DNA from 3 places in the Burkholderia alba genome. Region 2 is predicted to be linked to each of the others. Evidence: predicted binding sites of a transcription regulator. Region 2 holds the regulator's gene; each other region holds the start of a gene.

Region 1 (2,268 bases), on a different contig from region 2:
CGCCTTCGACGTCTTCGGCGATGATCAGCAGCGGACGGCCAGCCTTCGCGACTTGCTCGAGCACCGGCAGCAGATCACGGATGTTCGACACCTTCTTGTCGTGCAGCAGCACGAACGGGTTGTCGAGCACGGCGACTTGCTTGTCCGGGTTGTTGATGAAGTACGGCGACAGGTAGCCGCGGTCGAATTGCATGCCTTCGACGACGTCCAGCTCGTCGGCCAGCGACTTGCCGTCTTCGACGGTGATCACGCCTTCCTTGCCGACCTTGTCCATCGCCTCAGCGATGCGATCGCCGATCGACGAATCGCTGTTCGCCGAGATCGAGCCGACCTGAGCGATTTCCTTGTTCGTCGTGCAGGGCTTGCTGATCTTCTTCAGCTCTTCCACCGCAGCGGCCACGGCCTTGTCGATGCCGCGCTTCAGGTCCATCGGGTTCATGCCCGATGCGACGTACTTCATGCCTTCGCGAACGATCGATTGCGCGAGGACGGTTGCCGTCGTCGTGCCGTCGCCGGCGTTGTCGCTGGTCTTGGAAGCCACTTCCTTGACCATCTGCGCGCCCATGTTCTGGAGCTTGTCCTTCAGCTCGATTTCCTTCGCGACCGACACGCCGTCCTTCGTGACCGTCGGGCCGCCGAAGCTGCGCTCGAGCACCACGTTGCGGCCCTTCGGGCCCAGCGTGACCTTCACCGCGTTGGCGAGAATGTTCACGCCTTCGACCATCTTCGCGCGGGCGGAATCGCCAAATACAACGTCTTTAGCTGCCATCTTCTAACTCCTTGAATACTTTGGGAATGTAGAGCGTTAGTGAACGCTTACTTGGCGTTGACCACGGCCATGATGTCTTCTTCGCGCATCACGAGCAGTTCGTTGCCGTCGACCTTGACGGTCTGACCGGCGTACTTGCCGAACAGGACGCGATCACCGACCTTCACGTCGAGGGCGATCTGGGCGCCCTTGTCGTCGCGCTTGCCCGGACCGACTGCCAGGATTTCGCCTTGATCCGGCTTTTCAGCAGCGGCTTCGGGGATCACGATGCCCGAGGCGGTCTTGGTTTCCTGATCCAGACGCTTGACGATCACGCGATCGTGCAAAGGACGAAGGTTCATTACTCACTCCTCTCTTGATTGAGACTGAAGAACGCTGAGGGAATCTGCCGGGCCGGAAAGCCCGACAGAGAATTGTTAGCACTCTCGTGCAGCGAGTGCTAATTATATGGATGGGTTTTGACAAATTCAAGAACCGACCCGGGTTCTCCCCGAGGACGGCCGGATATCGCTCAACGCCCCGCCCGGTGGGCTTTCCGCCGATTTCGGCATGCCCGCGCGCCGACACGGAAAGTGTAACAGTTTCAGGGGTCTGATCCGATGAACCGGCTTTTACCCACCCCGCCGCCTCAGGACAGCGTGCAGACGAGCTTCGCGATCTGCCCGTCCCACGCGAACTGCGTCTCGGCCGCATGGATCCGGCGGCGCGCCGCCGCGGAGCGGTCGGCCGCCAGCGCGAGCGCCTCCCGGTGGATCTCCGGGCTCTGCGCCTCGAGCGCCGCGAGCCGCTGCGCGTTCGCGCGCACGGCAGTGTCCGGAAACAGTTTCTCGCACACGCGCGACAAGCCGATCATCTGCGCGGCGGGGTCCTGGCCGGGATCCGGACTGTCGGCCGGCGCCGGCGACGCGCGTTGTTCCGCCGCGGGCAGGCGGCGGCGCGCGGCGTCCGCGACGGCCGCCGCGTAATCCGCCGCCTGCGCGCCGGCCGGCACGACCTCGGGCTGCTTCACGACTATCTGGCTGGCGGTGGTGATGAAATCGTTTTCGCACGCACGGCGATCATCAGCGGGGCCTTTCGCGCAATAGTCGACGGCCTTCGCATGAATCAGTGCCGCCTGCAGCGCCAGTGGCGCGTCGGCGGCGGACGCCGCGCGGCTTGCCTGCACACACAGCATGCAGACGGCGGACAACAGCAGGGTTCGGGTGAAATCGGTCATCGGCTCGGCAAGCGGGGCGGACCGGCGCGAGCGGCGCGCATCGCGCGGACGTATCGGGGCGGGCCGCCGGATGAAGAAGGGACGGCCGACGATGGTACCAATCCGTGCGCGCCGCCCACAAGCCCGCGGCTCCGCCTCGAATACACCGCGCCCCGGGTCACTCCCGAGCCCGGCATGTCCCGATTGGCGACTACACTACGAAGAAGGATCCGGCACGCTCCGGTCCCTGCCGGGAGATGCCGCCATGAATCGGCCGCTGGTTCGGATTCCGCTTCGTTCGCTC
Region 2 (2,268 bases):
CGTCCACCGATACCCGTAGTTCGGCCATCCCGGAGAAGCCGCTGCGGTTGACGACCACGTCGTTGAACGCGAGCGCGTGATAGATCGGTTCGCCGTCGCGCATGATCCGGGATTCCAGCAGCGAGCGCTCCTCGCGCTCGAAGCTGCCCGCGAGCATCATCGGCACGAGCTCCTGCATGTCGGATGCTGAAATGTCGGTGATGAAGCCGAGCCGGCCGTGGTTGATGCCGATCAGCGGCGTGCGGTAGGGGGCGAGCTGCCGGCCGATGCCGAGCATCGTGCCGTCGCCGCCCAGCACCACCGCGACGTCCGCCCGCGCGCCGATTTCGGCAGGCGTGAGCGCCGGATAGCCGGTGATACCGATTCCAGCCGCGGTATCCGCCTCGAACACGACCTCGAAGCCGCGCTTGGCGACGCAGGCGGCCAGCGTGGCGAGCGGTTCGGCGATGCCGGGGGTATTGCTGCGCCCGACGAGCGCGACCGTATGGAACTGATTACCGGTTTTCATGCCGGCATTACACCATAGCTCGATGACGAAAAGAACCGCTCGTCGACCCGGGGCGGCGGATGGTCCGGATCGGCCGGATTGCGGTGAAGCTCGCGGGCGCGGCCCGGTTGAGCTAAAATTTTTCCCCATGCTAGATCCGCGCGCACGAACCCTCCTCAAAACCCTGATCGAACGGTATATCGCCGACGGTCAGCCGGTCGGCTCGCGCACGCTGTCGCGCTATTCCGGCCTGGAGCTGAGCCCGGCGACGATCCGCAACGTGATGTCCGACCTCGAGGAGCTGGGCCTGGTGTCCAGCCCGCACACGTCGGCGGGCCGCGTGCCCACCCCGCGCGGCTACCGGCTGTTCGTCGACACGATGCTGACGGTCGAGATGCCGATCGACGCCGCCGCCGTCACCCGGCTCGTGCAGACCACGCTGCAGGCGGGCGAACCGCAGCAGCGGGTGGTGGCCGCCGCGGCCAGCGTCCTGTCGAACCTGTCGCAGTTCGCCGGGGTCGTGCTGACGCCGCGCCGCAGCCACGTGTTCAAGCAGGTCGAATTCATGCGCCTGTCGGACAAGCGGATTCTGCTCATCATCGTGACGCCGGAAGGCGACGTGCAGAACCGGATGATGGCCACCCAGCGCGACTACAGCCCGTCGCAGCTCACCGAGGCCTCGAACTACATCAATGCGCACTTCGCCGGACTGTCGTTCGACGAGGTGCGGCGCCGGCTGCGCGAGGAAATCGACCAGTTGCGCGGCGACATGACCGCGCTGATGCACGCGGCCGTCACCGCGAGCACCGAGGCGACCGACGATCAGGACACGGTGCTGATTTCCGGCGAGCGCAACCTGCTCGAAGTGGCGGACCTGTCGTCCGACATGGCGCGGCTGCGCAAGCTGTTCGACGTGTTCGACCAAAAAACCAGCCTCCTGCAGTTGCTCGACGTGTCGAGCCACGCCCAGGGCGTGCAGATCTTCATCGGCGGGGAGTCGACGCTCGTGCCGATCGAGGAAATGAGCGTCGTGACGGCGCCCTACGAGGTCAACGGCCAGATCGTCGGCACGCTCGGGGTGATCGGCCCGACGCGGATGGCCTACAACCGGGTGATCCCGATCGTCGACATCACCGCCCGGCTGCTGTCGCTGACGCTGAGCCAGCAGTAAGCGCCGGCCGTTCATCATCTTGCCGCCGCCCGTGCGCGGGCGCCATCCGCCGAACGGCCGACTGTCCTGTCCTGGCGGCCCCGCTATAATGAGACTCGTTCGATTCGGTGCCCAGGCACGCTTTCCTCATGCGTTTTGACCTCGAACCGCCTTCGCACGCCGCCGCGGCCCATCGCGTCGCGGTGTTGCTGATCAATCTCGGCACGCCCGACCAGCCGACGCCGCGCGCGGTGCGCCGCTATCTCGCGCAGTTTCTGTCCGATCCGCGCGTCGTCGAGATTCCCCAGGCGGTCTGGCAGGTGATCCTGCGCGTGTTGATCCTGCCGCTGCGCGGCCGGACCTCGGCGAAGAAATATGCGGCGGTGTGGACGCCCGAGGGCTCGCCGCTGCGCGTCAACACCGAGCGCCAGGTGGAAGGCGTGCGGCCGCTGTTCGCCGCGAACGGCTATCAGGTGATGGTCGACTACGCGATGCGCTACGGCACGCCGGACATCGGCACGGTGCTCTCTCAGCTCAAGCGGGCGGGTGCCGAGCGGGTGCTGCTGATGCCGATGTACCCGCAGTATTCGTCGTCGACCACCGCCACCGCGTTCGATGCGGCGTTCGCCGC
Region 3 (2,268 bases), on a different contig from region 2:
TCGATCAGCGCGCGGCCGGTGACGATGAAGGTCTCGTCGCCGACGGGCAGCACGTCCTGGGACTGGATCTCGATCTGCCGATAGCGGCGCCGGCCCGCCGTGATCGCATCGATGAACTGCTGCTTGGTTTCGCGCTTGCCGTTGGTATGCACGTAGCAGACCTTGTCGGACAGCAGGATGTCGAGCGCCTCGCCGTCGCCGTCGACCATTGCGCGAAACCGGTCGCGCTCGAGCGCGCGGATCGCATCGATCACCTTCGCCACCATCGCCAGACTCCTCGACTTCATCCGCGTTGCCGCGCACCGATCAGAAGTTGTATTGCAAGTAGAGCTGGCTGAAATTTATACCAGGATTCGGGTCTTTGATACCCGCGTTGGACTCATGCTGGAATCGAAAGCCCGCCTGATACTGCTGACGATTGCCGAATTGCGCGCCGATCCCCACCATGTCGGCGAACTGGAACGAGGTCGACATCGAGTAATGCGTCGAAATAGTGGGATGCGACAGGAAGCGGATCCCGGCGCCCGCCTCGAAGAACGGACGAATCGCGCCGGAGCCCTTGATGAAGCGAAATACCGGCGTCGCGCCGATTTCCACGATGTCGCTGTGAACCGCGTGATCGCCGGTGTACCACCAGTTCGACACGTGGCCCTCGACGACGAAGGCGAAATGCCAGCCGCCGATTTCCCACCAGCTCCACTGCGGATCCCAGACCACGCCGAGATCGGCCTTCTTCACGTCGTGGTTCGCGATGCCGCCCGCCAGCTGCACGCCCCAGCGGTCGGCGCGAGCGGCGCCGGCGCCGCCCAGGAGGACGAGCGCCGCCGTCGCCTGCGCGATCAGCCGTCCCGCCCGGATCGTGTTCTTATTGTTCATGCCCCAGACTCCCACAACGTGGATCGAGTAGAGCCTCGCCGCCACCCATGCAACGGGCCCAAACGAACTGAATCTTAGAGTAAAGGACTTTTCCGATCGGCGTCGCCTTGCGAAATGGTTTGCTTCTGTATTGACAAGAATCGGAAGGCTTTGCCCAAATCTTCGGAAAAACAATACGTTAGGCCGCTTACCCGAAATCGTGGGATCATGAGACATCTATCGGGATCACAAAATCGATAGCAAATCGGGAACTTGAATGCCCCGAGGGTTTCTAAGGATTTAGCACTCCATTGGCGAGAGTGCTAAGATGCATCGTGGAATCGCCCAATTACGGGGCTTGTCCCTGATTCCAAAGGAGTTTTCTACGTGAGCAACGCATTGACCCTTCCGAACACCCTGCGCCCCGCGACGGCTAAGGCCGCATCGGCAGGCTCGTTGACGCTCGCATCCAATTCGATGCTGCCGGGCCAGTTGGGCAACATCGACGCCTATATCCAGGCGGTCAACCGGATTCCGCTGCTGACGCCCGAAGAGGAGCGCCGCTACGCGACCGAATTCCGCGACCAGAACAACCTCGATTCCGCTCGCCACCTGGTGCTGTCGCACCTGCGGCTCGTCGTGTCGATCGCGCGCAACTACCTCGGCTACGGGCTGCCGCACGGCGACCTGATCCAGGAAGGCAACATCGGCCTGATGAAGGCGGTCAAGCGCTTCGATCCCAACCAGAACGTGCGTCTCGTGTCGTACGCGATTCACTGGATCAAGGCGGAAATCCACGAATACATCCTGCGCAACTGGCGGATGGTGAAGGTGGCGACCACCAAGGCGCAGCGCAAGCTGTTCTTCAATCTGCGCAGCCACAAGAAAGGCACGCAGGCGTTCACGCCGGAAGAGATCGACGGTCTCGCGCAGGAGCTGAACGTGAAGCGCGAGGAAGTGGCGGAAATGGAAACGCGCCTGTCGGGCGGCGACATCGCGCTCGAAGGCCAGGTCGAGGACGGCGAGGAATCGTACGCGCCGATCGCCTATCTCGCCGATTCGCACAACGAGCCGACCGCCGTGCTGGCCGCGCGCCAGCGGGACATGCTGCAGACCGACGGCATCGCGCAGGCGCTGGAGTCGCTCGACGCGCGCAGCCGCCGCATCATCGAGGCGCGCTGGCTGAATGTCGACGACGACGGTTCGGGCGGCTCGACGCTGCACGATCTCGCCGCCGAGTTCGGCGTATCGGCCGAGCGAATTCGCCAGATCGAAGCCAGTGCGATGAAGAAAATGCGCACCGCGCTCGCCGAATACGCTTAAGCATAGTCATTCGCTTAATTCGACCGAAAAGCCCGCTGTCACACGACAGCGGGCTTTTTTTTCGATCCGATTTCTTTTGGTCCGAATGAT

Evidence for each region. The regulator HrcA, encoded in region 2, represses chaperone genes, less so after heat shock. The targets are predictions, from matches to a motif close to TTAGCACTCNNNNNNNNNGAGTGCTAA.
Region 1: the regulator HrcA is predicted to act here: its motif matches at 1,186-1,212, upstream of groES (co-chaperone GroES).
Region 3: the regulator HrcA is predicted to act here: its motif matches at 1,156-1,182, upstream of rpoH (RNA polymerase sigma factor RpoH).

The regions. Positions count from the first base shown of each region.
Region 1 is NZ_JAWJWL010000003.1:19,936-22,203, reverse strand. It holds gene groL (chaperonin GroEL) at 1-769, opposite strand, end outside; gene groES (co-chaperone GroES) at 817-1,110, opposite strand; gene RZR99_RS03445 (hypothetical protein) at 1,398-1,985, opposite strand; gene RZR99_RS03440 (transglycosylase domain-containing protein) at 2,230-2,268, shown strand, end outside.
Region 2 is NZ_JAWJWL010000019.1:119,629-121,896, reverse strand. It holds gene RZR99_RS21660 (NAD kinase) at 1-508, opposite strand, end outside; gene hrcA (heat-inducible transcriptional repressor HrcA) at 636-1,658, shown strand; gene hemH (ferrochelatase) at 1,787-2,268, shown strand, end outside.
Region 3 is NZ_JAWJWL010000034.1:14,695-16,962, reverse strand. It holds gene RZR99_RS27700 (nuclear transport factor 2 family protein) at 1-266, opposite strand, end outside; gene RZR99_RS27695 (acyloxyacyl hydrolase) at 307-876, opposite strand; gene rpoH (RNA polymerase sigma factor RpoH) at 1,243-2,178, shown strand.